DNA from 4 places in the Streptomyces sp. NPDC093591 genome. Region 3 is predicted to be linked to each of the others. Evidence: riboswitches for the same ligand, from Rfam matches in the RefSeq annotation. Region 3 holds a riboswitch; each other region holds the start of a gene.
What was found. Region 3 has a riboswitch for cyclic di-AMP ahead of ACIREI_RS39265 (M23 family metallopeptidase). Riboswitches for the same ligand answer to the same signal wherever they lie in the genome.
Positions count from the first base shown of each region.

Region 1: linked by a shared signal. The riboswitch ahead of ACIREI_RS00715 (NlpC/P60 family protein) and the one ahead of ACIREI_RS39265 (M23 family metallopeptidase) in region 3 are both predicted to bind cyclic di-AMP.
Region 2: linked by a shared signal. The riboswitch ahead of ACIREI_RS13755 (transglycosylase family protein) and the one ahead of ACIREI_RS39265 (M23 family metallopeptidase) in region 3 are both predicted to bind cyclic di-AMP.
Region 4: linked by a shared signal. The riboswitch ahead of ACIREI_RS38045 (M23 family metallopeptidase) and the one ahead of ACIREI_RS39265 (M23 family metallopeptidase) in region 3 are both predicted to bind cyclic di-AMP.

Region 1 covers NZ_JBIWIY010000001.1:157,787-165,308, reverse strand. The annotation lists gene ACIREI_RS00725 (glucarate dehydratase family protein) at 1-1,145, shown strand, start outside; gene ACIREI_RS00720 (NAD-dependent epimerase/dehydratase family protein) at 1,464-2,516, shown strand; cyclic di-AMP (ydaO/yuaA leader) riboswitch at 2,659-2,863, shown strand; gene ACIREI_RS00715 (NlpC/P60 family protein) at 2,920-4,248, shown strand; partial or broken gene ACIREI_RS00710 (transposase) at 4,470-4,692, shown strand; gene ACIREI_RS00705 (alpha/beta hydrolase) at 5,035-5,901, opposite strand; gene ACIREI_RS00700 (sugar ABC transporter substrate-binding protein) at 6,233-7,237, shown strand; gene ACIREI_RS00695 (LacI family DNA-binding transcriptional regulator) at 7,308-7,522, opposite strand, start outside.
Region 2 covers NZ_JBIWIY010000005.1:329,021-336,542, reverse strand. The annotation lists gene ACIREI_RS13780 (hypothetical protein) at 448-693, shown strand; gene ACIREI_RS13775 (exopolyphosphatase) at 774-1,745, opposite strand; gene ACIREI_RS13770 (DUF501 domain-containing protein) at 1,858-2,376, opposite strand; gene ACIREI_RS13765 (septum formation initiator family protein) at 2,406-2,882, opposite strand; gene eno (phosphopyruvate hydratase) at 2,976-4,262, opposite strand; gene ACIREI_RS13755 (transglycosylase family protein) at 4,559-5,254, opposite strand; cyclic di-AMP (ydaO/yuaA leader) riboswitch at 5,259-5,457, opposite strand; gene ACIREI_RS13750 (transglycosylase family protein) at 5,663-6,703, opposite strand; gene ACIREI_RS13745 (cytochrome P450) at 6,871-7,522, opposite strand, start outside.
Region 3 covers NZ_JBIWIY010000023.1:92,073-99,594, forward strand. The annotation lists gene ACIREI_RS39250 (DNA topoisomerase (ATP-hydrolyzing) subunit A) at 1-2,235, opposite strand, end outside; gene ACIREI_RS39255 (M16 family metallopeptidase) at 2,714-4,072, shown strand; gene ACIREI_RS39260 (M16 family metallopeptidase) at 4,069-5,457, shown strand; cyclic di-AMP (ydaO/yuaA leader) riboswitch at 5,686-5,848, shown strand; gene ACIREI_RS39265 (M23 family metallopeptidase) at 5,862-6,647, shown strand; gene ACIREI_RS39270 (GntR family transcriptional regulator) at 6,834-7,522, shown strand, end outside.
Region 4 covers NZ_JBIWIY010000022.1:19,787-27,308, reverse strand. The annotation lists gene ribA (GTP cyclohydrolase II) at 1-122, opposite strand, end outside; gene ACIREI_RS38065 (MarR family winged helix-turn-helix transcriptional regulator) at 296-811, opposite strand; gene ACIREI_RS38060 (dihydrofolate reductase family protein) at 884-2,017, shown strand; tRNA gene ACIREI_RS38055 (tRNA-Met) at 2,074-2,147, shown strand; partial or broken gene ACIREI_RS38050 (PP2C family protein-serine/threonine phosphatase) at 2,257-3,352, shown strand; cyclic di-AMP (ydaO/yuaA leader) riboswitch at 3,586-3,743, shown strand; gene ACIREI_RS38045 (M23 family metallopeptidase) at 3,755-4,783, shown strand; gene ACIREI_RS38040 (aldo/keto reductase) at 4,933-5,880, shown strand; gene ACIREI_RS38035 (PrsW family intramembrane metalloprotease) at 6,144-7,475, opposite strand.

The DNA of each region.
Region 1 (7,522 bases), on a different contig from region 3:
TCCTCCAACTCGTTCTGGAGGACGGCACGGTGGGCCTCGGCGAGTCGCCGGGTGGCGTCGCCCGCCTGGAGCGACTTCAGGCCGCCGCGAAGGTGGTCGTCGGCATGGACGTCTTCGACACGACCGCCGTCTCGGCCGCGATCGACGCCGCCCTGCTGCCCACCGTGCCCAGCTCCCACGAGCGCGGCTGGACCACCTCGGCGGTGGAGGTGGCCTGCCTCGACGCGCAGGGCAAGCTGCTGGGCCGTCCGGTGAGCGACCTGCTCGGCGGGAAGGTCCGCAATTCCGTGCCCTTCGCCGCATACCTCTTCTACAAGTGGGCCGAACACCCCGCCCTCGACGGCCGCCCGGCGGTCGGCGACGACTGGGGCGAGGCGCTCGACCCCGCGGGGATCGTCGAACAGGCCCGGCTGATGCAACAGCGGTACGGCTTCCGCTCGTTCAAACTCAAGGGCGGTGTCTTCCCACCCGACGAGGAGATCGCCGCGATCAGGGCGCTCGCGGAGGCCTTCCCCGGCCAGCCGCTGCGCCTGGACCCCAACACGGCCTGGACGGTGGAGACTTCACGCTACGTCGCGCGCGAGCTGGACGACGTACTGGAGTACCTGGAGGACCCGACCGCGACCATCCCCGGCATGGCGGAGGTGGCGAAGGACTCGCCACTCCCCCTCGCCACCAACATGTGCGTGATCGCCTGGGAGCACCTGAAGCCGGCCATCGAGCAGAACGCGATCCAGGTGCTCCTCACCGACCACCACTACTGGGGCGGACTGCGCCGCACCCGTGAACTGGCCGCGGTCTGCGAGGCGTTCGGCGTCGCCCTCTCGATGCACTCCAACTCACACCTGGGCATCAGCCTCGCGGCCATGACCCACGTGGGCGCGGCCATCCCCCACCTCGACCACTCCTGCGACACGCACTACCCGTGGAACTCCGCCGACGACGTGATCGTCCCCGGCGCCCTGGAACTGCGCGACGGCGCGGTCGAGGTCCCCACCGGCCCAGGCCTCGGCGTGGAACTCGACCACGACGCCCTGAACCGACTGCACCGGCTGTACATCGACTCGGGCGTGCGCTCCCGCGACGACACCGGCTACATGCGGCGGATCCAACCGGGGTACGAACTCCGGCTGCCGCGCTGGTGACGGCCGGAGGCTTACGGCGACGGCATTGGGCGAACGGGTGGGGCCGCCCAATGCCGTTCCGTCGGCTCGGCGGCCGGGCTGGTCGAGTTCCGATCCGCATGGCCGACGTGGAGCTCGGCGGTGATGCGGTCGGAGAGCAGGTGAGGGCTGTCGGGATCGTCCGTCGTGAGGAACGCACCGCGGATGCCGGCCGCGGCCGGTGCGCAGGGCGAGGCCGGACGGCGCTGCGGCGCGCACCGGACACTGGCGCACCGGTAGCCGTTCGACGCCCATAAGGTGACCCCCGACCACACGACGGGAGGGGTGGAGGGCGTGGACATGGACGGCTCGACAGACGTGTTGGTGACCGGCGGCAGCGGGTTCGTCGGGAGTCATCTGGTCAAGCGGCTTCTGGAGCGCGGGTATCGGGTCCATGCCACCGTGCGCAGTACGGCCGACGCGGCGAAGGTGCGGCCGCTGCGGGAGATGCAGGAAGCGCGGCCCGGCCAACTGTCGTTGTTCGATGCGGACTTGCTGAAGGAGGGCTCCTTCGACGAGGCGATGAGCGGCTGCCGGGTGGTGTTCCACGTGGCGTCGCCGTTCCGCATGCCGGAGAAGATCGGGGACGGTCGACGGGACATGGTCGACCCGGCCCTGCTCGGCACACGCAACGTACTGGCCGCCGTCGAGCGGACGCCCACGGTCGACAGGCTCGTCCTCACCTCCACCGTGGGCGCGATCTTCGGGGACTACGCGGACGTACTGACCATGGACGACGCGGTGCTGTCGGAGCGGTACTTCAACACCACCAGCACGGTCGAGAACAACCCCTACCACTACGCCAAGACGGTCGCGGAACGCGCGGCGTGGGACGCGGAGGCCGCCCAGGGCCGCTGGCGGATGGTGTCGGTCAACCCGGGCCTGATCCTGGGCCCTTCCCTCACCCCGGCCTCGGAGTCCGGCAGCCTGTTCCTGCTGGAGGAACTGTTCAAGGGCTACTTCTTCTACGGCGCCCCGGACTTCAGCTTCACCACGGCGGACGTCCGCGAGGTGGCCGACGCGCACATCGCGGCCGCGGAGAACCCGGAGGCGAAGGGCCGCTACATCGTCGCCGACCGGACCATGACGTCCTTCCACGAGATGGCCCGCATCATCCGCACCCGCCACCCCCGCGACCTCCGCCTCCCGCGCACCGCCCTCCCCCACTGGCCGGTACGCCTTCTGGGCCCGGCCTTCGGTCTGACGCAGGACTACATCCGCAAACACCTCGGCATCCGCTTCCGGGTGGACAACAGCCGGAGCGTGAACGAACTGGGCATCACCTACCGTCCGATCGAGCAGACGGTCCTGGACCACTACAGCGCGTGGCGAAGTCAGCGCGCGGCGAGGTGAGTTCGGGCCTCGATGGACTCCGGGAGTCGAAGGTCACAAAAACGTATCGGACATTTCACATGTCAACCTTCACGAGAGGGACACAAGTTGGTTAGGTTACGCCTCAGGCCGCACGACGACCTCCGGCGAACCCCGTCGGGACGCGCGGCTTCCGCCGAGTCCGGTGCGCCCGCAGGGCCACTGGAGCCGGGGACCCAACCGAACTTGGGGTGAATCGGCCGACTGCCCTTCGAGGCAAGGGTCGTAGGGCACACCTTCCGGACCGACCGCCCGAACCCTCCCCCAGTACCTGAACGGTCTGGGGGGACCCCCACCGCTAACCCGGTAGGCGGAGCACGGAAGGAGTACGTCGCCCATGGCGCCGGAACGCACCGCGCGTCCGGGGGCTTTGAGCCTCCCCGGCATGCGCAATTCCGCACTCGCGTCGGCGGCCCTCACCTCTGTGGCCCTGCTCGCACAGACGGCCAACGCCGCCCCCTCCGTCGGGGACGAGACACCGAGCCGTGAGGAGGTCAGCCGGCGGGTCAGCTCCCTCTACGACCGGGCCGAGTCCGACACGGGAACCTTCAACGCCACCCGCGCGGCGGCGACGGGATCGCGCAAGCGAGCCGAACGGCCGACGGGCGCCGCAGGCACACCCGCCACCGCACCCCGGGGCGACGAGGGCAGGCGCGGCGACCCCGCTCTCGACCAAGTCGCCCGGCAGTGGTTCGACGCGGCCCGCTCCAAGCTGGGTCCGATCGTTCCGGCAGCGCTCCCAGCCGACAGAACGCCGGAGCGACCCGCCGAGGCACGGCGCGCCCGCCCGGCGGAGATTGCGGGGGACGGTCTCACCGACCGTGGGCGGGAGGCGCCCGGCCGCGCCGCACTGGAGCTGCCCGCCGCGCCGGTCGCCGAGTTGACGTCCGCTCCGGCGACGGGGACAGCGCCCGTGGCGGAGCTGACCTCCGGCCCGATCGCCGCCCTGCCTGCCGCTCCGACAGCCCCGCAGGAGACCACGCAGACCGACGCGAACGCCCAGTCGGCCCTTGCGCTGCCCACTCCGACCGCCGAAACAGCGGCCGAGCCCCAGCAGCGGTCCTCGCTACGGGCGGCCAAGGAGCAGAACCAGCACAAACTCGCCCGGGCCCGCGAGGTGCTGTCCGCGTACACCGCCCAGCAGGGCACGCCGCTCGCGGCCGCCGAGGCCCTGCCCGCCGCAGACACCTGGAGTGCCACCGCACCCCAGGTCCAGCCCTCGGCCGAGGCCCAGTGGCAGGCACTGCAGGCGCAGTCCGCAGCCGACCTCACCACGGTCCCGCCCGGCACGACGGCTTGGCCCACCCCGACGAGCCAGGCCCTCGACAGGAGCACCCCCCTCACCGCGACGGCCCCGCAGGACACACGAGCCGTACGAGCCCTCTCCTTCGCCCGAGCCCAACTCGGCAAACCCTGCGTCTGGGGCACGACGGGCCCGGACGCCTACGACGGTCCCGGCCTCACCCAGGCCGCGTGGAAGGCCGCCGGCATCACCCTCCCGCGCACCGCACCGGAGCAGGCGACGGCCGGCCAGGGAATCGCCCTCACCTACCTCGAACCCGGCGACCTGGTCCTCTTCCACATCGGCCACGTCGGCATCTACTCCGGCAACGGCATGATGATCCACGCCCCGGGACCCGGGGCAGTCATCCGCGAGGAGTCGATCCATTACGCCGGCGAGTCGGCGATCCACAGCGCGATACGGCCCGCCTGAGTGTGACTCGGCGGCCCATGGGTTCTGACTGTGCTTCCACGGAACCACAGTCAGAACCCCGTAGGCGCAGTGCGGCGTGTTGGCCGAGGGCCGGGCCGTCCGCTGCTGTTCAGTGCCGCACCCTGGTCGAACGCTCCCCGGCGGGCTTCCCAGCCGGAGACGCCCCACTCCGGTCGCCCCTGAGGCAGCCGATTCCGGTACAGGATCGACTTAGAACTCCTTGGCGCCGCCTGGTCTGGGCCCTCGGCGTGAAGCCGCAGATCGCCCGCCGCCGAGCACGGCTCCGGCCTGGGCACCCAACGCTGGGTCGTCGAGCGCGCGTTCGCCCACCTGCACTGGTTCCGCCGCCTGCGCATCCGCTGGGAGATACGCGACGACATCCACGAAGCGTTCCTCATTCTCGGATGCGCACGCATCTGTTGGCGGCGACTGCGCTCTGTGTGAAGCGGCGCCGCGAGCTAGTCACTCGCCGCCAGTCGGTTGAGAACTTCCATTGGAGTGAAGCTCCAGCCGACGAGGCGGTCCGCTCCAGTTGATGCCGATCATGTATCCCTCTCGGGCGGCATCAGGCAGATCGCGATCGCGCCAGGCATCCAGGGACATGGCTTCAACACGTAGCCCATGCCCCCAGATCTTTGCCGCCCTCTGGGCGCGGGCCGAGGTCGACCAGTAGGGGAGACTTCGCGTGCCGTCCGCGGGGGACACGGAAGCGCACGACGTCAGCGCACGACGTCCGGAGCACCATGAACCGGATCCGGGACGGTCGCCTCTACGAAGTCGCCGCGCTCAGTCCACCGGTTGGTCCGGGCTGTCGTCCGACCGCCACAGCCAGCGGAGGGCATCGGGAAGCAGGACACCGCCGTGGTTGGGGCTGTGGCCGCCGTCGCCCAGGACGAGGCGGAAGTCGTAGCCGGCTTCGGCGAGCGCGGCCGCGACGCGCAGGTTGTTGGCGAGCCAGTTTGCCTCGGGCTCGTTCCAGCGCAGGTCACGATGGCCCGCTTGCATGAAGATGCGCAGCGGCTTGCGAGGGACCTGGGGGATGAGTTCGGGGTAGGGGTTGCCGCCTGGCATCTGCGTGAAGCTGGACAAGTACCCGATCACCCGGCGGAATCTGTCCGGGCGTAGCCAGGCTGCGGTAAAGGCGCAGTTCCCGCCGCTACTGCCGCCGCAGATACCCCATCGGTCGGGCTCCTCGGCGATCGAGTAGTGCTTCATGACCTCAGGGATGATCTCTGTCAGGAGAAAGCCGACGTACCGATCGTCGTAGGCGTCGTACTCGGCGTTGCGGTTCTTCGGATGCTCAGCATCCGGGAAGACACCCGGGTCGACGAACACACCGATGGTGACCGGGATGTCACCGCGGTGGACGAGATTGTCCAGAACGATCGCGCCGCGGACCTCCCCTTCAGGATCCAGGTACCACCATCCGTCCTGGAACACCATCAACGACGCCGGCTCCGAGGGGTCGTACCGCGCGGGCACGTGCACCCAGAACTTCCGTGACGTTCCCGGGTAGATCGCGCTGTCGCTCCAGTCGAACTCGATCGTCTCACCGGCCCGTACGCCGGACTGCACGGCGGAGTCGGGGCCATGGGCGTAACGCACGTCCGACTGGTGAATCGGCAGCGGCTGGTAGGGCACCTCGATCGTCACGCGGGCCAACCTAGGAGAGATCACGAGCGGTCTCAATGGGGTTCCGATCCGCCGGCGCGGTGTCGCTCGCCGACGCGCTCAGCGCATCGGCCGCATCGGTGACCGCCCGTCCCCGGACCGCACCCCCCGCCGCCCCCGCCGACGCACCCTCCCACCTCAGCTTTGTCGATACGTCCTGACAAACCCATTGACATCATCTGCGAGCAGCCGCATAGTACCTGCCACTAGAGCGCGCTAGTGAAGCGCTCCAGTCGGTATCCACCGGGCGGTACCCGTGAACCTCCCCCCACCTGAGAACCCGCCCCGACCAGCACAGCGAGGTGCATGGGACATGCGCAGACACCACCGAGCCGCCACACTGACCGCCGCCGCCCTGGCCGCAGGCCTGTTCGCGGCGGGATGCTCCAGCAGCTCCGGAGGCAAGCAGTCCGAGGAGGGCTCCGCGGACGCTTCGGCGGGCAAGACGACCACGCCCCGGATGACCGTGGCCATGATCACGCACGCGGCCCCCGGCGACACGTTCTGGGACCTGATCCGCAAGGGCGCCGAGGCCGCCGCCGCCAAGGACAACATCAAGCTCGTCTACTCCAGCGACCCGAGCGCCGGCACCCAGGCCAACCTGGTGCAGAACGCGATCGACCAGAAGGTCGACGGCATCGCCCTGACCGCGGCCAAGCCGAGCGCGATGAAGGCCGTGATCGGCAAGGCCAAGGCGGCCGGCATCCCGGTCGTCGGCTTCAACGCGGGCCTGGACAACTGGAAGGACCTCGGCATGCTCGAGTACTTCGGGCAGGACGAGAACATCGCCGGCAACGCCTTCGGTGAGCGGCTCAACGAGACCGGCGCCAAGCACGCCGTCTGCGTCATCCAGGAGCAGGGCCATGTGGCGCTGGAGGCCCGCTGCGCCGGCCTGAAGAAGGGCTTCAAGGGCAAGACCGACATCCTGTACGTCAACGGCACCGACATGCCGTCCGTGAAGTCGACGATCACCGCGAAGCTCCAGCAGGACTCCTCCATCGACCAGGTGGTGACGCTGGGCGCCCCGTTCGCGCTGACCGCCGTGCAGTCGGTGGCCGACGCGGGCAGCAAGGCCAAGGTCGCCACCTTCGACCTGAACAAGGAGCTGGTCACGGCCGTCCAGGACGGCAAGGTCGAGTTCGCGGTCGACCAGCAGCCGTACCTGCAGGGCTACCTGGCGGTCGACTCGCTGTGGCTCTACAAGACCAACGGCAACTTCAGCGGCGGCGGCACGGCTCCGGTGCTGACCGGGCCCGCGTTCATCACCAAGGACAACGTCGACGAGGTCGCGAAGTTCGCGGCCAAGGGCACGCGCTAGGCGCGTCCATGGACAGGCGAGGCCGGCCGTGGCCGCGACGGGGCACGGCCGGCCTCGCCGCTGTTCGTCCTCAGGCCGGCCCCCGCGGGGCCGGCCCGCTGCTGCCCCGGACGACGAGCTTGGGGTCCAATACGGCCTCGCGGGGCTCCAGTCCGGGGTTCTCCAGCCGCTCCACGGCGAAGCGGACCGCGTTCTCGGCCATGAGGACGGCGTCCTGGCGGACGGTGGTGAGGCCGATCGGCATCAGGTGGGAGAGATGACTGTCGTCGTAGCCGACCACGGACA
Region 2 (7,522 bases), on a different contig from region 3:
GTGCCGCACCCCGTTGTCAATGCCGCGTGAGCTGCCTCTCTGGGTCTCCGGCCCCCCTGTGAGCGGGTCGCGACGCCCTTCCTCGGGAAGCCCCCAGGGCACCCTTACACCGCCCATCTGAACATGTTCAAGGGCCTGTTCACCCCTCGGACGGGTCAACCGATGCCGATCAGTGCTCCGACAGGGCAGAATTCCTTGTGAAGAACTTCACGAAGTTTCTTCGGCGGGCGCCTGCGAAGGGTTCCCGAAGGGCCCGAAAGGCCCCCCTGGGCGCGCTCATACGCTAGCCGACCTGCTCAACCGGAGGCTACCGATCGGTAGCAAACGAGACCCGAACCACCCCGCGGGTGCGACCGGGACCACCCGGCCATCGCGCCCGGCACCCCCGTCACCCGGTCAGCCACGCTCGGCGAGCAAATCCGGCAGAAGCGAGCATAACGTGCAGCCATGATCACCTCACAGAAGGCCCTCACGCGGGCCACCTCGCGAATAGTCTCGGTCGGCGCGGCTCTGGGCATCGCTCTCACAGTGGGGGCGGCGACGGCCGCAACCGCTGCGGCAGCCCCGTCCGCCTCACACGTCGCCGCAAGGGCCGCGGACGGCCACGGCCACGACCACGGTCACCACCACGACGGCCACCACCACCACGACGGCGGGGGGTGCAGCGGCCTCGTCGTACTCCTCTGTAACTGACGGATAGCCCGCAAGGGCCGAGACGACGGCCCCGGTTCCTCACCAGAGGTACCGGGGCCGTTCCGTGTCTCCGCGGCGGGTCAGTCGCCGCGCTCACCCTCTTGCGCGGCTTCCGCCACCTTGAAGGCGATGCCGTCGAGGATGTCGTGCTCGCTGACGACGACCTCCCGCGCGCCGATCCGTTCCATGATCGCGAGCAGCACCAGGGCGCCCGCCGCGATGACGTCGACTCGCCCCGGATGCATGGACGGTACGGCCGCGCGCTCGGCGTGGGTGGAGTGCAGCAGCCAGTCGGTGATCTCCCGGACCCGGTCGTGGCTGATCCGCGAGTGGTGGATGCGGGTCGAGTCGTACTCGGGCAGTTCCTGGGCGATCGCCGACACCGTGGTCACGGACCCGGCGAGCCCCACCAACGTGCGCGCCTCCCGCAACGGCACCGTCTCCTCGGCGAGGTCGAGGGCCGCCTCGATGTCGGCCCGCATCGCCGCGATCTGCTCCGCCGCGGGCGGGTCGGAGACGACGCCGTCACGCACCAGGTGACGCTCGGTCATCCGCACACAGCCGACGTCCACGGAACGGGCCGCGCGCACATGCTCCTCGCCCACGACGAACTCGGTCGACCCGCCGCCGATGTCCACCACCAGGTAGGGCTTGGGAAGGTGGTCGTGCTCGGCCAGTTCCTTCGTCGCCCCCGTGAAGGAGAACTCGGCCTCCTGGTCCCCGGAGATGACCTCGGGCTCGACCCCCAGGATGTCCAGGACCCCGCGCACGAACTCGTCCCGGTTCTCCGCGTCCCGGGAGGCGGACGTGGCGACGAAGCGCAGCCGCTCGGCGCCGTGCTCCTTGATGATCGCCGCGTACTCCCGGCAGGCGGCGAAGGTCCGCTCCAGCGCCTCGGGGGCAAGCCGGCCGGTCCGGTCGACGCCCTGTCCGAGCCGCACGATGGTCATACGGCGGTCAAGGTCGACGAGTTCGCCGGTGGCGGGATCCACATCGGCGACGAGAAGCCGGATGGAGTTGGTACCGCAGTCGATGGCGGCGACGCGGGTCATAGGGGTGCCTTTCCGATGTGCGGGACATACTCAGCCCGTCCGGCGTTTGAGGACGAGGCCCGAAGGGCCGAAGCGGGGGTCCAGGGGGCGGCAGCCCCCTGGCGGGGCGAGATCACTCGGCGGAAACCACGCACGGCCCCTTCGCCCACCACTCGGGCAGCATCGCGATCGCCTCGTCCCCCAGCGGATTGACCCCGGGCCCGGCCGCCAACGAGTGCGCGACCAGCACATGCAGGCACTTCACCCGGTCCGGCATCCCACCCGCACTCGGAAAACCCGCCAGCTCCTCGATCTCGTCACGTCGCCGAATGTAGTCCTCGTGCGCGGAGCGATACGCGGCGGCCAGCTCCGGATCACTCTCCAGCCGCGCCGTCATCTCCTTCATCACGCCGTTCGCCTCCAGCGTGCCGATCGCCGACGACGCCTTGGGGCACGTCAGGTAGTACAGCGTCGGGAAGGGCGTGCCGTCGGGCAGCCGGGGAGCCGTCTCGACCACGTCCGGCTGCCCGCACGGGCACCGGTGAGCGATCGCGCGCAGCCCGCGCGGCGGACGTCCGAGCTGCTGCTTGAAGGCCTCGACGTCCGCGTCGGTGGGTTCGGTGCGCGGGGTGGGCGGCGGGGGCGTTTGCATGCCTGTCTTTCTATCGGTTCTCGCTGGGCTCAGTGATCGGCGGCGTCGGCCTTGTCGACCCCGTCCCAGATGTTCGTGTACCAGGGCCGGTCGGCCGCGCCCAGTTCGGTCCGCGACTGCTTGGCCGCGTCCGGGTCGATCACGACGTAACCGGTCTCCCCGGGCATCACATAGTGCAGCCGCTGCCGGATCTGCTGCTCGGCGTAGGCGTCGTCCTGCCAGCGTGCCTTGAGGTCGCGCAGCTGCTCGACCCGCTTGGCGGCCTCTTCCTTCTGCCGCTGCATGTCGGCGACGTCGGCGCGCTGGGAGACGTACTGCCTTATGGGGTAGGCGAGCGCCACGACCAGCGAGCACAGGACCAGCGCGAGCAGCGCGGCCCGTCCGGTGAGCCTGGAGCGCCGGGCCTGCCGCTTGGTCTGGGAGCGGTAGACGCGGGCCGCCGTCTGCTCTCCGAGCAACCGGATCCTGGTCGCGGTGGAGAACCGGTCCCGGTCCTTCACGGCCATGTCCCGCCTCCCGTTTCACACGCGTACGTCCCCGCACACGGTACGGGACCGAGTACGGGGACGTACGTACGACGCTTCCTACGAGGCCACTACTCAGCCCTTGAAGCGCGGGAAGGCGCTACGGCCGGCGTACACCGCGGCGTCGTCGAGGATCTCCTCGATGCGCAGCAGCTGGTTGTACTTGGCGACGCGGTCCGAGCGGGCCGGGGCACCGGTCTTGATCTGACCGCAGTTCACGGCGACGGCGAGGTCGGCGATGGTGACGTCCTCGGTCTCGCCGGAGCGGTGGGACATCATGCACTTGAAGCCGTTGCGCTGGGCCATCTCGACGGCGTCCAGGGTCTCGGTCAGCGAGCCGATCTGGTTGACCTTGACGAGCAGGGCGTTGGCGGCGCCCTCCTCGATGCCGCGGGCCAGGCGCTCGGGGTTGGTGACGAACAGGTCGTCGCCGACGATCTGGACCTTGTCGCCGAGCTTGTCGGTGATGATCTTCCAGCCGTCCCAGTCGTCCTCGTACAGCGGGTCCTCGATGGAGACCAGCGGGTACGCGGAGACGAGCTCCTCGTAGTACTCGGTCATCTCGGCGGCCGAGCGGGACTTGCCCTCGAACTCGTAGCTGCCGTCCTTGTAGAACTCGGACGCGGCGACGTCCAGCGCGAGGGCGATCTGCTCGCCGGGGACGTAACCGGCCTGCTTGATGGCCTCGACGATGAGGTCGAGGGCGGCGCGGTTGGACTCCAGGTTCGGGGCGAAGCCGCCCTCGTCACCGAGGCCGGTGGACAGGCCCTTGGTCTTCAGCACCTTCTTGAGGGTGTGGTAGACCTCGGCGCCCCAGCGCAGGGCCTCGGAGAAGGTCTCCGCGCCGATCGGGGCGATCATGAACTCCTGGATGTCCACGTTGGAGTCGGCGTGCGAGCCGCCGTTCAGGATGTTCATCATCGGCACCGGCAGCAGGTGCGCGTTCGGGCCGCCCAGGTAGCGGAAGAGCGGGAGGTCGCTGGCCTCGGAGGCGGCGTGGGCGACGGCGAGCGAGACGCCGAGGATGGCGTTGGCGCCGAGGGAGCCCTTGTTGTCGGTGGCGTCCAGGTCGAACATGGCCTGGTCGATCAGGCGCTGCTCGGTGGCGTCGTAGCCGACGAGCTCCGGGCCGATCTGCTCGATGACGGCGAGGACGGCCTTCTCGACACCCTTGCCGAGGTAGCGGTTCTGGTCGCCGTCGCGGAGCTCGATGGCCTCGAAGGCGCCGGTGGAGGCGCCGGACGGAACGGCGGCACGACCCGTGCTGCCGTCGTCGAGGCCGACCTCGACCTCGACGGTGGGGTTGCCTCGCGAGTCGAGGATTTCCCGGGCTACGACGACGTCGATGGACGGCACGAGCATCTCCTTCGTGGATGTGACGCTGGTAGTGCGGGGCTGTGAGCCTTGCGACTAGAGCCTAACCGCCTCGGGGACGTCGGCAGCCGACCGACCGTCCCGTGGACAGGACCGAACCGTACCCATTGTTCACTGCCGGAACAAAGGGTGGGTGACATACAGGGAAAGAAAAAGCCCCGCCCCGGTGCGTACGGGGGAAGACGCACCGGAGCGGGGAGCCCGTGGGGGACGGGGGGTGACCCTCACGGGACCTCCACTATGAGGTCCACGGATGTGAGGGCGCTGTGGTTCAGCTGTCGGTACTACTTCAGGTGCAGCTGCTGACCCGGGTAGATCAGGTTCGCGTCCTCGACGATGTCCTTGTTCAGCTGGAAGAGCTTCTCCCAGCCGCCCTTGACGCCGTGCTCCGCGGCGATCGAGCTGAGGGTGTCACCCTTGACGACCTTGTACTCGCCGTCGCCCTTCTTGACCTTCTCGCCGGTCGGGGTGGTGACGGTCTTGGTGCTCTTCTTGGTGGCGGGACGCTCGCTGGAGCGGGAGGCCGACTGCTGCTCGGTGGAGCGGGTGGTGCTCTCGCTGCTCTGCGAGGAGCCGCTCGACGAGGAGCCGGAGCCGTTGTAGGCGGCGCTCGACAGGCCGGTGCCGCAGTGCGGCCAGGCGCCCTTGCCCTGGCCCGCAAGGACCTTCTCGGCGATCTCGATCTGCTGGGCCTTGGTGGCCTGGTCGGCGGTGGAGGCGTACGCCGTGCCGCCGTACGCGGCCCAGGTGGAGGCGGAGAACTGCAGACCGCCGTAGTAACCGTTGCCGGTGTTGATCGACCAGTTGCCGCCGGACTCGCACTGGGCGACGGCGTCCCACTCGGAGGCGGTGGCGGCGGAGGCGCTGCCGGCCGCCATCAGCGGGGCGGCCACGGCGGCGGCGCCGGTGACACCGACGACGGCTATGGCGCGAGCGGCCTTGGACGGACGACGGTGCTTGCCCTTGCTGGAAAACAGCATGGAGAGATCCCCTCACCGACGCCTGCGAGGTGAGCTGTCGGGTTCGGGCCGGTTGAGTTGCCCGGCCGCGCACGTCGCCTTTCGGCTCCTGATGCGCGGCTTCACCCCTAGCCGACTCCGGCCGTGCGGCCCCGAAGGGCCTCAACTGCCGGACCCGGCGCTTACCTTGGGTCCCCCGCTCCTGCCTACGGCGCTTTACGCGACGACTGTTCCCGTACGGCCGCTGGCAGGATTCGGCGTTGCGGCAGCCGGGGCTCGTGGTGACGAGCGGTCATGACCGTAGCCACGCGATTCGGGGAATTTCAAAGACGATCAGGGCTTCTGAGATCTATCTCTCACTGCATTCAAAGCGGACATTCAGCGCGAATCATGACGTGAACTCGGGCTGTTTTTCACCCTGTTCGCCCCTTATTCGGCGGGGACTTCCAGGGTCTGACCGGGGAAGATGTGGTTCGCGTCAGTCCCGATGGCCCGCTTGTTCGCGTCGTACAGCGCGGACCATCCGCCGTCGAGCTCAAGGGAGTCGGCGATGGAGGCGAGAGTGTCGCCGGCGCGGACGGTGTACGAGGCATGGCGGCCGGAGGACTTGACGGCGCTCTCGGTCGCCTCGCTCTCGTCGGCACTGGGCCCACGATGACGCCCGGAGCCGGTCGTTCCGGAGTCGATGGCCCCGGTGTCGACGAGGCTCCGGGAGCCCTCTCCCTGCTCCGAGTTGTCCTGATTGTCACTCTCGGGCGTCTCTATGGGAGAGCCGTCAGGCGACTGTGAGGCGCTCGTGTTCGCGGATGTATCGGACTTCGAGGAGTTGTCCGTCGTAGAGGATGAAGAGGGCGAAGAGGAAGAAGGAGAGGAATCTGGGGACGATTCGGACGAGCCGCCGGAAGAGCCGCTCGGCGAGTTCGAGGAGTCGGAGGAATTCGAGGAGTCGCCAGACGTGTCCGCCGTATCGGACGAGTCCGATGAATTCGAACTCGATGAACTCGACGAGTTGGATGAATCGAGCAATCCGGATGATCCGGACACTTCAGAGGGCGAGTCCTCCTCGACGCCGGTGTCGAGGTCGACCGAACCGGACTTCTGGGTGAGCCCGTTGAGCACCGCACAGGTGCCCCAAGGGCTGGTCCCCTGGTCCGCGAGGATGTCCTGGGCCACGGCTATCTGCTGGGAGCGGCTCGCCAGGTTGGGGCTGGAGGCGTAGTCGAGGCCGCCGTACTTCTCCCAGTCGTCCTGGGTCAGTTGCAGTCCGCCGTAGTGGCCGTCGCCGTTGTCGGCGCTCCAGGAGCCGCCGCTCTCACAGTCGGCCACCTTGTCCCACACGGTGCCCTCGGCCGCGCTCGCGCCCGTGGCGCCGAGGAGCGGGATGGCGATGGCGGACCCGGTCACTCCGGCCGCGACGAGGAGCGCCGGAGCTTGACGGGGGCGACGGTGACGACCGTTCCCGGAGAGCATGCGGGGACCTTTCGCGAGACAACGGTGACCGCGGCGCTTGAAACCTGGGCGCCGTCATTGATCCGTGAACGTATAGGCAGACGATCACTTGTCACAAGTTAATGCCGCGCAGATCACGTGAAGATCACAGACTTGAGCGCGTGTCACGTTTGCGCCGGTGGACGTACTCACCCAACAGGGGTGAACTCCACCGGAAGCGTACGCAGTCCGCGCATGATGAGGCCGCCCCGCCAACGCAACTCGGCAGGATCCACGGCGAGTTCCAGATCCGGCAGCCGGGTGAGGAGCGTGGCGAGGGCGGTCTGGCCCTCCAGGCGGGCGAGCGGGGCGCCGAGACAGTAGTGGATGCCGTGGCCGTAGCCGAGGTGCTGGTTGTCTCGGCGGCCGAGGTCGAGGACGTCGGGGTCCGTGAACCGCTCCGGGTCACGGTCGGCGGCGGCCAGAACGACGAGGACCGGATCGCCGGGTGCGATGTGCTGTCCGCCGATGGTGAGCGGTTCGGTGGCGAAGCGCCAGGTGGCGAGTTCGACGGGGCCGTCGTAGCGCAGGAGTTCCTCGATGCCGGTTTCGAGGAGGGCGGTCTCGTCCGCGGCGAGGGAGGTCTGCAGGCGGGCGCGCTGCTCGGGGTGGGTGAGCAGGGCGTAGGTGCCGTTGCCGATGAGGTTGACCGTCGTCTCGAAGCCGGCGAACAGCAGGATGAAGGCCATGGCGGCGGCCTCGTTCTCGGTGAGGTGCTCGCCGTGGTCGGAGGCGCGGATGAGGCCGGAGATGAGGTCCTCGCCGGGGGTGGGGGTGTCGGGGAGTGCCTCGCGCTTGCGG
Region 3 (7,522 bases):
CGGGGTCAGCTTGGCCGTCGTCTGGACCGAGTCGTCCAGCGTGCCGCGCGAGCCCGCGACCGTGAAGACGACCGCGTCGGCCGCCGGGTCCACCGCGGTGAAGGAGATGACCTTCGCGCCCTCCGCGAGCTTGATGCCCGCCATACCGCCGGCGGCGCGGCCCTGCGGGCGGACCTGCGAGGCCTGGTAACGCAGCAGCTGGGCGTCGTCCGTGATGAAGACCAGGTCCTCCTCTCCGGTGCGCAGCTCGACCGCGCCGACGATCCGGTCGCCCTCCTTCAGAGTGATGACCTCCAACTCGTCCTTGTTGCTCGGATAGTCGGGCACCACACGCTTGACCACGCCCTGTTCCGTGCCGATCGCCAGGCCGGGGGACGACTCGTCGAGCGTGGTCAGGCAGACCAGGGTCTCGTCGCCCTCCAGGGAGACGAACTCCGACAGCGGCGCGCCGCCCGCGAGGTTCGGCCTCGACGCCGTCTCCGGCAGCTGGGGCAGGTCGATGACGTTGATCCGCAGCAGACGGCCCGTGGACGTCACGGCGCCCACCTCGCCGCGGGCCGTGGCCGGGACCGCCGAGATGATCACGTCGTGCTTGGAGCGCTTCGCGTCGCCGTCCTCCGCGAAGGGGTCGCCGTTCGCCGTACGGGCCAGCAGGCCCGTCGAGGACAGCAGCACCCGGCACGGGTCGTCCGCCACCTGCAGCGGTACCGCCGAGACCTGGCTGCCCGCCGACTCCAGCAGGACCGTACGCCGCTCGGTGCCGAACTTCTTGGCCACCGCGGCCAGTTCGGAGGAGACCAGCTTGCGCAGCTCCGCGTCCGAGTCGAGGATCCGGGTCAGCTCCGCGATCTCCGCGTTGAGCTTGTCCTTCTCCGCCTCGAGCTCGATACGGTCGAACTTGGTGAGGCGGCGCAGCGGCGTGTCCAGGATGTACTGCGTCTGGACCTCGCTCAGCGAGAAGCGCTCCATCAGGCGCTCCTTGGCCTGCGCGGAGTTCTCGCTGGACCGGATCAGCCGGATGACCTCGTCGATGTCCAGCAGCGCCGTGAGCAGACCCTCGACCAGGTGCAGTCGGTCGCGCTTCTTGCCGCGGCGGAACTCGCTGCGGCGCCGTACCACCTCGAAGCGGTGGTCGAGGTAGACCTCCAGAAGCTCCTTGAGGCCCAGGGTGAGGGGCTGGCCGTCGACCAGCGCGACGTTGTTGATGCCGAAGGACTCCTCCATCGGCGTCAGCTTGTAGAGCTGCTCCAGGACCGCCTCGGGCACGAAGCCGTTCTTGATCTCGATGACCAGGCGCAGGCCGTGCTCGCGGTCGGTGAGGTCCTTGACGTCGGCGATGCCCTGGATCTTCTTCGAGCCGACCAGGTCCTTGATCTTGGCGATGACCTTCTCCGGGCCGACCGCGAAGGGCAGCTCGGTGATCACGAGGCCCTTGCGGCGCGCCGTCACGGTCTCCACCGACACCGTGGCGCGGATCTTGAAGGTGCCGCGGCCCGTCTCGTAGGCGTCCCGGATGCCGGAGAGGCCGACGATACGGCCGCCGGTGGGCAGGTCGGGGCCGGGGACGTGCTTCATCAGGGCGTCCAGATCCGCGTTCGGGTAGCGGATCAGGTGGCGGGCGGCCGCGATGACCTCGGCGAGGTTGTGCGGCGGCATGTTGGTGGCCATGCCGACCGCGATGCCCGACGAGCCGTTCACCAGGAGGTTCGGGAAGGCGGCGGGCAGTGCCACCGGCTCCCGCTCCTGACCGTCGTAGTTGGGGTTGAAGTCGACGGTGTCCTCGTCGATGGACTCCGTCATCAGGCTCGCCGGCTCGGCGGCGCGGCACTCGGTGTACCGCATGGCGGCCGGCGGGTCGTCATTGCCCAGCGAGCCGAAGTTGCCGTGCCCGTCGACCAGCGGGACGCGCATCGAGAAGGGCTGGGCCATGCGCACCAGGGCGTCGTAGATCGACGCGTCGCCGTGCGGGTGCAACTTACCCATGACCTCGCCGACGACGCGGGCGCACTTCACATAGCCGCGGTCGGGGCGCAGGCCCATCTCGTTCATCTGGTAGACGATGCGGCGGTGCACCGGCTTGAGGCCGTCGCGGGCGTCCGGCAGGGCGCGCGAGTAGATGACCGAGTACGCGTACTCGAGGAAGGAGCCCTGCATCTCGTCGACGACGTCGATGTCGAGGATCTTCTCCTCGTACGAGTCGTCGGGCGGCGGGGTCTTCGTGCTGCGGCGGGCCATCGCTGCCGGCTCCTCTGGTTCTGGTCGCTCGAGCGTTTGCGGGATCTGACGCGGACCATTGTGGACCGCGGCACTGACAACCACCGACCAGGACCCGATGTTGGGCTCCCGCCCGGCGTGCGAGAAGTGTCGCCGACGCCGGGCCCTCCCCGCGACGGAGGGGCGGGGCGGGGCGCCAACCGCCCTGGTCGAGGCGCCGCTTGCGCGACGGCAAGCGCGCGCCGCGAGACCGTTCACTCGCCGGAGTGATCGCCGGGCACCGTCCGAAGTCGTGCGGCAGCGGACAGGAGGGAGGGTATGGCGAGCTGGGCCCGAGCGCCGTCCTGTTCCGCGTTCCCGGCCCACGTTCGCCGTCGTACGGACACGGCGTTCTGACCGGGAACTTCGCCGACCCTTCGGACGCTGCATACAGTGGCAGGAACTGAGCACGAACTGCTCGACACAACGCAGTGCACGCGACCGGAAGGACACCTTGCCCATGGGTCACACGGCCACACCGGAGGCACAATCCGGCGGCCTCACCGCGACGGAGCACCGCCTGGCCAACGGCCTGCGCGTGGTGCTCTCCGAGGACCACCTCACGCCGGTCGCCGCGGTCTGTCTCTGGTACGACGTCGGCTCCCGTCACGAGGTCAAGGGCCGTACCGGACTCGCCCACCTCTTCGAGCACCTGATGTTCCAGGGCTCGGCGAGCGTGAAGGGCACGGGCCACTTCGAGCTCGTCCAGGGCGCGGGCGGCTCGCCGAACGGCACCACCAGCTTCGAGCGCACCAATTACTTCGAGACCATGCCCGCCCACCAGCTGGAGCTCGCGCTGTGGCTGGAGGCCGACCGCATGGGCAGCCTCCTGGTGGCGCTCGACGAGGAGGGCCTGGAGAACCAGCGGGACGTCGTCAAGAACGAGCGCCGCCAGCGCTACGACAACGTCCCCTACGGCACCGCGTTCGAGAAGCTGACCGCCCTGTCGTACCCGGACGGACACCCGTACCACCACACGCCGATCGGCTCGATGGCCGACCTGGACGCGGCCAGCCTGGAGGACGCGCGCGCGTTCTTCCGCACCTACTACGCGCCCAACAACGCCGTCCTGTCCATCGTCGGCGACATCGACCCGGAGCAGACGCTCGCCTGGGTCGAGAAGTACTTCGGCTCGATCCCGGCCCACGACGGCAAGCCCGAGCCGCGCGACGGCTCGCTGCCCGAGATCATCGGCGAGCAGCTGCGCGAGGTCGTCGAGGAGAACGTCCCGGCGCGCGCGATGATGGCCGCCTACCGGCTCCCGGCGGACGGCACGCGCGAGTGCGACGCGGCCGACCTGGCGCTGACCGTCCTCGGCGGCGGCGAGTCCTCCCGCCTCTACAACCGCCTGGTCCGCCGCGACCGTACGGCCGTGGCGGCCGGGTTCGGACTGCTGCGCCTGGCCGGAGCGCCCTCCCTGGGCTGGCTGGACGTGAAGACCTCCGGCGATGTCGAGGTGCCCGTCATCGAGGCCGCCGTCGACGAGGAGCTCGCCCGCTTCGCCGCGGACGGCCCCACCGCCGAGGAGATGGAGCGCGCACAGGCCCAGCTGGAGCGCGAGTGGCTGGACCGGCTCGGCACCGTCGCGGGCCGCGCCGACGAACTGTGCCGGTACGCGGTCCTGTTCGGCGACCCGCAGCTCGCCTTCACCGCCGTACAGCGCGTCCTCGACGTCACCGCCGAGGAGGTCCAGGCGGTGGCCAGGGCCCGCCTGCGCCCCGACAACCGCGCGGTGCTCGTGTACGAGCCGACCGCAGCCGAGGCAGAGGACCTCGAGGCAGCCGAGACCACCGACGAGAACGAGGAGTCGGCGCAGTGACCGAGCTCGCCAGCATGGACTTCCACCCGCAGCCCCAGGCCGGCGAGGCCCGGCCCTGGGCGTTCCCGGCGCCCGAGCGCGGCAAGCTGGACAACGGCCTGACGGTCCTGCGCTGCCACCGCCCCGGCCAGCAGGTCATCGCCGTCGAGGTGCTCCTGGACACGCCGCTGGACGCCGAGCCGAAGGGGCTCGACGGCATCGCCACGATCATGGCGCGCGCCTTCTCCGAGGGCACCGACAAGCACACCGCCGAGGAGTTCGCCGCCGAACTGGAGCGCTGCGGCGCCACGCTCGACGCCTACGCCGACCACCCCGGCATCCGCGTCAGCCTCGAGGTTCCGGTCTCCCGCCTGCCCAAGGCGCTCGGCCTGCTCGCCGACGCCCTCAGGGCGCCCCTGTTCGACGACGCCGAGGTCGAGCGCCTGGTGCGCAACCGGCTCGACGAGATCCCGCACGAGCTGGCCAACCCCTCGCGCCGCGCCGCCAAGGAGCTCTCCAGGCAGCTGTTCCCGGCGACCTCTCGTATGTCCCGCCCGCGTCAGGGCACCGAGGACACGGTCGCGGGCATCGACTCCGCGGCCGTGCGCGCCTTCTACGAGCGGCACGTGCGCCCCGCCACCTCCACCGTCGTGGTCGTCGGCGACCTCACGGGCGTGGACCTCGACGCCCTGCTGGGCGACACCCTGGGCGCCTGGACCGGCTCCCCGGCCCAGCCCCGGCCCGTGCCGCCGGTGACCGCGGACGACACCGGGCGCGTCGTCATCGTGGACCGCCCCGGAGCCGTGCAGACGCAGCTGCTGATCGGCCGCATCGGCCCCGACCGGCACGACCGCGTGTGGCCCGCGCAGGTGCTCGGCACCTACTGCCTCGGCGGCACCCTCACCTCCCGCCTGGACAAGGTCCTGCGCGAGGAGAAGGGCTACACCTACGGTGTGCGCGCGTTCGGGCAGGTCCTGCGCTCGGCCCCGGACGGCACGGGCGCGGCCATGCTCGCCATCAGCGGCTCGGTCGACACCCCGAACACCGGCCCGGCGCTGGACGACCTCTGGAAGGTCCTGCGCGGGGTCGCCGATGAGGGGCTCACCGACGCCGAGCGGGACTTCGCCGTGCAGAACCTCGTCGGGGTGGCGCCGCTGAAGTACGAGACGGCCGCCTCCGTGGCGAACACGTTGGCCGACCAGGTCGAGCAGCACCTGCCCGACGACTACCAGGCGACGCTGTACCAGCGGCTCGCCGCGACCGGCACCGTCGAGGCCACCGCGGCGGCCGTGAGCGCCTTCCCGGTGAACCGTCTGGTGACGATCCTCGTCGGCGACGCGGCCGAGATCCGGGAACCTGTCGAGGCCCTCGGCATCGGCGAAGTCACCGTCGTGGCAGCCGAGTAGCAGGCGGACACCGCGCCCGGACACCGCGCCGGGCGACGGCACGCACGCGTAAGGGGCCTTGGTGACTTCGAAGCCACCAGGGCCCCTTTATGCCCGAATTGAGGGAAAGGTTGCCTGTCTGGCCTGTGGGATGCGCTACAAAAGCCGCGATCCGTTTGGGGATTGAAAGTCGTGCCGCTTAGCGTCTTCCGGGCTGTCCGTCAGGCAGTGCGCCGCGCCCGCGGCACCGGACAGCCATCGCCGAGTCCCCGTACGGCGCGAGCCAGGGGAGCCGGGGACCCACCGTAGTCCCTGGGGTGAATCGGACGCCCGCGCAGCCGCGAGGGGGTCCGTAGGAGACCTTCCTGCTCCGAACCCGTCAGCTAACCCGGTAGGCGAGAAGGAAGGAAAGGACCAGCCACTTCATGGCGTTCACCTGCGCCACCGGGAAGAACCGTCCCACCGGGAAGCACCGTCGCCCCAGCCGGTTCGAACGCTCCACCGCCCGCGCGGCCGGCGTCGCGGCTCTCACCGCCACCGGCGTCATGGGCACCCTCGCCGCCCCGGCGCTCGCCGCCGAACCCGCCGCCGAGCAGACCGGCCTCATCCCCGTCGTCACGATCGAGGACTCGATCGCCGACCAGATCGACGCCCAGGCCGCCGCCCAGGAGCAGGCCGCCGAGGAGGCCGCGGCCCGGAAGAAGGCCGCCGAGGAGGCCGCGCGCAAGAAGGCGGCCGAGAAGGCCAAGCAGGAGCGCGAGGCCAAGGAGCGCGCCGCCCGCGAGGCCGAGCGCCAGCGCCTGCTGTCCTACGTCGCCCCGATCTCCGGCTCGTACGTCTCCACCGGCTACAAGGCCGGCGGCGCCGTCTGGTCCTCCGGCAGCCACACGGGCGTCGACTTTCACGCCGCCAGCGGCACCTCCGTCCACGCGGTCGGCTCGGGCACCGTCGTGGAGGCCGGCTGGGGCGGGTCGTACGGCAACAGCATCGTGATCAAGATGAACGACGGGACGTACACCCAGTACGGCCACCTGTCCTCCATAGGCGTCTCGGTGGGCCAGACCGTCACCCCCGGCCAGCAGATAGGCCTGTCCGGCGCCACCGGCAACGTCACCGGAGCGCACCTGCACTTCGAGGCCCGCACGACGGCGGAGTACGGCTCCGACATCGACCCCGTCGCCTACCTCCGCTCCCACGGCGTGAACGTCTGACGACGCAAGCTCCGCCTCTTGGGCCCCGGCTCCCCGAGCCGGGGCTTTCGGCGTTTCGGACGACCGGCTGTCCAAAAAATATCCATGGATTCCGACCCGCCATCGGAAATTCCAGCAGGTTGCAATAGAGTCACTGAACACACGTCATTCGTCGACGTTTCACGGGGATTAAGGCGGAGGTCGGTCATGCGTATTCCGGCGCACTCGGTATGCACCGCGATCCGGGACGACATCGTCGCCGGTGTCTACGAGCGCGGCAGCCGGCTCACCGAGGAACTCCTCGCGCGCCGATACGGCGTCTCCCGCGTCCCCGTGCGGGAGGCCCTGCGCACCCTGGAGGCGGAGGGCTTCGTCGTGACCCGGCGGCACGCGGGCGCGTGCGTGGCCGAACCGACCGAGCAGGAGGCCGCCGACCTGCTCGAGATGCGCACTCTCCTGGAGCCGCTCGGCGCCTCACGGGCCGCCCAGCGGCGCACCGAGGCCCATCTGAAGGTTCTGCGCGGCCTGGTCAGGCTGGGCCAGGAGCGGGCCAGGCGGGGCAACAGCGAGGATCTGCGCTCCCTGGGCGGCTGGTTCCACGAGACGCTGGCCCAGGCCTGCGGCAGCCCCGCCCTGACCTCGATGCTGACCCAGCTGCGGCACAAGATCGCCTGGATGTACGCGGTGGACGCGCCGGTCAACCCTGTGGAGTCCTGGACCGAGCACGGCGCGATCGTGGACGCGGTGGCGCGCGGCGACGGCGAACGCGCCCGTGCGATCACGGCAGTGCACACCGAACGCGCGATCGCCGCGCACCGGCTGCGGTTCGGTTCCACCGGTGAGCGCGCGGAGCGTGTGAGGAATTCGCAACATCCCGTAAACATGCCGAGCCTGCG
Region 4 (7,522 bases), on a different contig from region 3:
TCCTGGCCGTCGGTCAGGCCGTGGAAGGTGACCAGCTCGGCGTCCACGGAGTAACCGTCGTGGAAGCGCAGCGGGACCCGGACGCGGGCGCGCTGGGTGGCGGCGGCGGTGAAGTCGGGCATGCGGGATCTCCGGGTTCCGTACGTGGGCCAGCTGCTTCAGATTTGAAGCAGGTCCTCGGTCCAGGACCCTACCTCATGCTTTAAATTTGAAGCAACAAGTTTGTCGCCCACGTCACAGAGCCGCAGCACGGCCCGGACGGGCGCCTCACTGCTCGTGCCTCCCCGCTCCTGCCTCACGAACAGGACTTGCCGGAGCGCCGCCGCCAGGGCACGTCGTCCGCCGTGGCGTGCGCGTCCTCGCCCTGGAAGCCCCCGGCGACCGCGGTGAAGATCTCCTCCAGCTGCCCGACCTGCTCCGGGGTCAGCCGGTCGAAGAGCAGCGCCCGTACCGTCTCCACGTGCCCCGGAGCCGTGCGCTCCAGGACGCGCATCCCTTCCTCGGTGAGTGCCGCGATGCTGCCGCGCTTGTCCCAGCGGCAGTCCTCGCGCCGCACCAGCCCGTCCTTCTCCAGGCGCGTCACGGCGTACGTCAGCCGGCTGCGGGTGATCTTCAGTCCTTCCGCGAGATCGGTCATGCGCAACCGGCGCTCCGGAGTCTCGGACAGGGTGGCGAGGATGGAGTAATACAGATGGGGCATGCCGGCTTCCTGCTGGAGCTGCCGGTCCAGCGCGTCCTCCACGAGGGCGGCGGAGGCGATGTAGGCGCGCCAGGCGCGCTGCTCCTCGGGAGTGAGCCAGCGAGTCGTCATGCCCCCAGTGTAGGTTTGTTTCAAACTTGAACCAAGCCCGAGTTTTCCCCGACCGAGCCGGAGAGCGCGCCGATGCCGTCGTACCCCTACGTCCTGCTGTCCGCCGCGGTCTCGCTGGACGGCTACCTCGACGACACCACCCCCGAGCGCCTGCTCCTGTCCAGCCCGGCCGACTTCGACCGCGTCGACGAGGTACGGGCCTCCGTCGACGCGATCCTCATCGGCGCCGGCACGATCCGGGCGGACAATCCCCGGCTGCTGGTGAACTCGGCCGAGCGGCGGGCCGCGCGGGTGGCGGCGGGCAAGCCGGAGTATCCGCTCAAGGTCACGGTCAGCGCGTCCGGCGAGCTGGATCCGGCGGCGAACTTCTGGCACACGGGCGGCGCGAAGATCGTCTATACGACGGAGAAGGGCGCGGAGCGGCTGCGGCGGACGCCGGTCGCGGCGGACGTGGTCGCACTGGGCGCGGACCTGGACTGGCGCGGGCTGCTGGCGCATCTGCGCGAGGTGCGCGGCGTCGAGCGGCTGATGGTCGAGGGTGGCGGCACGATCCATACGCAGTTGCTGCGGCAGGGCCTCGCGGACGAGGTGCAGCTGGTGCTGGCGCCCCTGTTCGTGGGGGATCCGGACGCGCCGCGGCTGTTCGGGCCGGGCGGGTATCAGGGCGGGCGGCTGCGGCTGCTGGAGACGCGGCGGATCGAGGACGTCGTCCTGATGCGCTACGAGCCGACGGCGCCCGGCGTCGGCGCCCTTCCCTCCGCCGCGGACCGGCACTGGCTGGCACTGGCGTGTGACCTGGCCGCGCAGTGCCCGCCCTCGGCGACCGCCTTCAGCGTCGGGGCGGTGGTCGTGGCGGCCGACGGCACGGAGCTGGCGCGGGGGCACTCCAGGGAGGGCGACGATCCCGTGGTGCACGCGGAGGAGGCGGCGCTGGCCAAGATCGCGGCCGGTGATCCGAGGCTGGCATCGGCGACGGTGTACAGCAGCCTGGAGCCGTGCACCCGCCGGGCCTCCCGTCCGGCGCCCTGCGCGCGGCTGATCCTGGAGGCGGGGGTGCGGCGGGTGGTGACGGCCTGGCGGGAGCCGGACACGTTCGTGGTGGGCGCCGACGGGAGCGGGTTGCTGGCGGGGGAGGGGGTGGATGTCCTGGTCCTGCCGGAGTACGAGGAACGGGCAAAAGCCCCGAATACCCACCTGCTGCCGTGACGCCGGGAAAGGCGTGTGCTTTCTGTCCTGCGGATGGCGTACTATTGAGTCATCGCCGCGGGGTGGAGCAGCTCGGTAGCTCGCTGGGCTCATAACCCAGAGGTCGCAGGTTCAAATCCTGTCCCCGCTACTGAAACTCAGGGCCGGAACCAATTGGTTCCGGCCCTGAGTGTTTTCCGCGATGATGCGCGAAGATTTTCCGACTCGCTCGCCGCCCCCGGTTCGGCAACCCTGGTGAGGTGGAGGAACGGCGGATCTCGTACGCACGCCGGTTCGTCCGGCTGCTCCCCGCCCTGCTGATCGCGGCCGGGGGCGCGTACGACTACACACGCCCACCGACTTCACCGGCGCTCCCTTCTTCACCGCCGCGCCCCTGGTGGCCGCCCCGCTCTCCTCGCTGCGCGGCACGGTGCTCACAGGCCTCGCCGCCTTCGCCGTACTGCTCACGCTCCGCCTCATCCTCGGCGGCATCTCCCGGGCGGAGGTGATCACCGAGCTGGTCACCGTGGTCACCGTCGCCGTGCTCGCCGTCCTCGTCAACGTCCTCGTCCGGCGCAGCGGCGAGCGCCTCGCCTCCGCCCGGGAGATCGCCGAGGCCGCCCAGCGCGCCGTACTGCCCGAGCCCGCCGAGCGGATCGGCGGTGTCCAGATCGCGGCACGGTAGAGGCCGCGCAGGAGGGCGCCTCCATCGGCGGCGACCTGTACGCCGTGGAGGACACTCCGCACGGCGTCCGGCTCGTCGTGGGGGACGTGCGCGGCAAGGGCAAGGGCAAGGGCATGGGCGCGGTCGCGGCGGTCGCCGTCGTCATCGGGGCCTTCCGGGAGGCCGCCGAGCAGGAGGTCACGCTGGAGGCGGTGGCGCAGCGGCTGGAGCGGGCGCCGGCGCGTGAACGCACGCGGCGCGAGGGGATCGAGTCCTCCGAGGGCTTCACCACCGTCGTCCTCGCCGAGCTGCCGCACGGCGACGGGACCGTGCGCCTCGTCAACCGAGGGCATCCACCGCCCCTGCTGCTGTACGCCGACGGCGCCGTGCGCCCGCTGCACGCCCCCGAGCCCGCGCTGCCGCTCGGCATGGGTGAGCTCGGCGCCTGGCCCGACCGGGCCCAGGAGGCCGGCTTCCCGAGCGGTGCCACGCTGCTGCTGTACACCGACGGTCTGTCCGAGGCGCGGGACGACAGGGACCGGTTCTACGACCCCGAGGCGCGGCTCGCGGGACGGGACAACGCCTGCCGCAAGCCGGCCGCGCTGCTCGACGTGCTCGCGGCGGAGGCGCGCAGGCACTCCGGGGGCGGCATGGCGGACGACCTGGCTCTCATGGCCGTACACCGACCTTGATCGTTGTCACCGGACGTGACCGGGCGACCGCCCTCCGCATAACAACTGACATACCGTCAATACCTGTGTGGTCCCTGAGTCCTGGCCAACTCGCCCGATTTAGGCCGCTCATGACCCGTAAGTCCAGGCGAGAATCGTTAATGATCAAGCGGAACAGCTTGGAATCCACACCCCGCGTCTATTAACGTTCGATAACGCAGCGCGGTCGTCCCAGCCGTCACAAGAGGCGGCTCCGTGCGCACGCGCCGAATCCCGCAAGGGAACCGGGGAACCACCACCTTGGGGTGAATCGCATGGATGCCGCCGTGAACTCACGGCCGGTATACGCGCGTAGGAGACCTTCCTGCTCCGAACCCGTCAGCTAACCCGGTAGGCGAGAAGGAAGGAAAGGAGCACGCCCACGTGGCGTCCAACAGGCCTGCCCAGCAAGCCCCGTTCGTGCCGAGCCAACGCGGTACCGACACCTTCGGCTACGACCGCTACCGCACCGACGAGGGCCCGTTGGAGGAGTGGAACCCCACCGCGGAGTCCATTCGTCCCGTTCGCGGCAGGCATCGCGTCTCCAAGCAGCGCGGCGGGGGACTCGCCCGCAGCTCCACGGTTCTCGGCGTCGGTGTCATAGCCGCCGTCGGCGCGGGCGGCATGGCCAGCGCGAACAGCGGCAAGCCGCCGGTCGCCATCACCATGCCGGACCTGCCCCTCATCTCCGACGACGACTCCTCCGCGGCCGCCGAGGACACCGCGACCGCGCTGAGCAGCATGGGCGCGGCGACCGAGGAGACCACGCAGGGCACCACCGACGCCGGTGAGGCGCTGCGCAGCCGGATCATCGCGCAGGCCGAGCTGCAGCAGGACCAGATCGACAACAAGGCCGCCGCGGCCGCCGTCGCCGCTGCAGAGAAGGAGGCCGCCGCCGCGGCCGCCAAGGCGGAGAAGGAGGCCGAGGCCAAGGCCGCCGCCGCGAAGGCCAAGGCCGAGGAGGAGGCCCGCAAGAAGGCCGAGGCCGAGCGCCTCGCCGAGCTGGCCAAGCAGTTCACGCTGCCGACCTCCTCGTACACCATCACCTCGACCTTCGGTCAGGCCGGCGCCTACTGGTCCTCCGGCTACCACACGGGTCTCGACTTCGCCGCCCCCACCGGCACGCTGATCAAGGCGGTTCACTCCGGCACGATCACCTTCGCCGGCTGGGACGGGTCCTACGGCTACAAGACGGTGCTCACCCTCGACGACGGCACCGAGCTCTGGTACGCGCACCAGTCCTCGATCAGCGTGAGCGTCGGCCAGAAGGTCAGCACGGGCGACGTCATCGGCCGCGTGGGCGCCACGGGCAACGTGACCGGCGCACACCTGCACCTCGAGGTACACCCCGACGGCAGCACGAGCGGCATCGACCCGCTGGCGTGGCTGCGCGGCAAGGGGCTCACGCCCTGAGGTTCCCCCACTTCTGATCCCCGGCGGTCCTGACGGCAACCCCCCGACGTCAGGGCTGCCGGTTTTCCGGAGCGCCGGGGCCGCTTGTTTACGGGAACTTTGCGGCGGACCCGGAAGAACGGCCTCTGCCAAGAGCGTTGGCAGGGAGCATGACTGCTTCCCTGCGCAAGCTCGGCTCCTCCGACCTCGAGGTCTTCCCGCTCTCCCTCGGCGGCAACGTCTTCGGCTGGACCGCCGACGAGACCCAGTCCTTCGCCGTCCTCGACGCCTACGCGGCGGCGGGCGGCAACTTCATCGACACGGCCGACTCGTACTCGGCGTGGGTCGAGGGCAACGTGGGCGGTGAGTCCGAGACCATCATCGGCAAGTGGGTCAAGGCGCGCGGCAACCGGGACGACGTCGTGATCGCCACGAAGGCCAGCCAGCACCCCGACTTCCAGGGCCTGACCGCGGCCAACATCAAGGCCGCCGCCGACGCCTCCCTGCGCCGCCTCGGCACGGATCACATCGACCTCTACTACACCCACTTCGACAAGCCGGAAGTGCCGGTCGAGGAGATCATCGGCGCCCTGGACGAGCTGGTGAAGGCGGGCAAGGTCCGGCACATCGCCGCGTCCAACATCTCGGCGGAACGGCTGGCGGCCTCCCTCGCCTTCTCCGACCGCGAGGGCCTGGCCCGGTATGTGGCTCTTCAGCCCCACTACAACCTGGTCTCCCGCGACACCTACGAGGGCGAGCTCCAGAACCTCGCCGAACGCGAAGGCCTCGCGGCGGTCCCGTACTACGCCCTCGCGTCCGGCTTCCTCACGGGCAAGTACCGCGCCGATACGGCGGTACAGAGCCCGCGCGCCCAGGGCGCCGGCAAGTACCTGGAGACGGAGCGGGGCCAACGGGTGCTGGCCGCGCTCGACGAGGTCGCCCAGGCCCACGCGGCCCCCGTGGCCACGGTGGCCCTGTCCTGGCTCGCGACCCAGCCGACGGTAGCGGCCCCCATCGCCTCGGCCCGGACACTCGAACAACTGCCGGCGCTGCTGGGAGTGGCCGAGCTGACCCTGACGGACGAGGAACTGGCGAACCTGACGGAGGCGTCCGCCTGAGGCACTGCCATTCCTAGCCCCCACCCACCCGTAGGGGGCTTGGCCCTGCGGCGCTGACCTCGCTTCTCGGCGCCGGCCCGTGCATTTCAGCCCGTCCGGCGTTTGAGGACGAGGCCCGTTCAGGGCCGATGCGGGGGTCTGGGGGCGGCAGCCCCCAGGAAGCGCGGGGTCGAAGGGGCGGCAGCCCCTGGGGGATGGGACGGGTAGGGGCGGCGGGGGCGAGGCAACGAGGTCGACACCCCGAGCCGCTCCAACCCCGCCGCTCACGTCCGATACGGGTTGTACGCGGGATACGGCGCCGCCCCGTACCGGTCCCCGTACGGCTGCCCATACGACGGCCAGTAAACCGGCACCGGCGCCCCATACCCGTACGCCGACCAAGCCTGCGCGGCCCCCGCATGCTCCAGCGCCGGCCGCGCCACCTCCCGACGCCGCCACAACTCGTGCAGCAACTCCCGCTCCCGTACGACGAAGTCGGCGCCGGCCCGCCCACGCCGCCCCCGATGCCGTAGAAACGCCAACGACGTGGCGTACGCCTCGTACTGCGCCACCCCCCGAGCCGCAGCCCGCCCCCCACGCCGCCGCGCATACTGCCGTGCCGTCCGCCTGGCCCGCATCGAGCCGAGCACGAAGGGCTCGCCCGGCGTCAGCCACCCGGCGACGACATAGGCGGGCAACTCCTCGCGCACGGTCCGCAGCTCGCGCTGCCGGGTCCAGATCACCAGCCACGTCAGCAGCCCGAACGCGGGCACCATGAAGGCCGCGTACACCGCGAAGAAACCGAACTCCCCGAAGGACGACGAGCCGTTCCACAGCGCGTGCATGCCCATGGCGAGCAGCAGCCCGGAGAAGGGAAGGAGGACGCGCCGCACATGCTGCCGGTCGCCCGACAGCGCGGCGATGCCGAAACCGATACCGGTGAGGACCGTGAAGAGCGGGTGCGCGAAGGGCGACATGATCACGCGGACGAAGAAGGTCGCCGCGGTCACGGAGGCGATACCGCTGTCGCCGGAGAGCTGGTCGGTACCGAAGGCGGTGCCGAGGTAGAGGATGTTCTCGGTGAAGGCGAAGCCGGTGGCGGTGACCCCCGCTATCACCACGCCGTCGACTATCCCGGTGAAGTCCCGTCGGCGGAAGAGAAAGACGAGCAGCACGGCCGCGGCCTTCGCCGTCTCCTCCACGACGGGCGCTATGACCGTCGCGCCGAGAGTGTCCGCGTGCGACGGATCGGCCGTCGCGGTCGCTATCCATCTGGTCGCGAAACTGTTGGCGACGATCGCTATCAGCGCCGCCGCGCAGGCGCCCCAGGCGAACGAGAACAGCAGATTGCGCCAGGGCCCCGGCTCGACCCGGTCCAGCCACCGGAAGGAGGCGACGAGCAGTGGCACGGGCAGGACGGCGAGCCCGAGCCCGACCAGGAACCCTTCGGTGCCGGTCTGCTCACGTACCAGGGCGAGGATGACCAGCCCGGAGAGCGCGAGCAGGGTGCTGAGCGCGCCGTAACGCACCCACCGCTGCTGCCACCAGTGCGCGTGCCGCCGTGCGCCGCTGGCGGGGCCGGTGGGGGGCGTCGGGTACGGGGGACAGGTGGCCACGGCATTGACCCTAACGAGGCAGGGGCGCCGCCCGCAGCAGCGCGAGG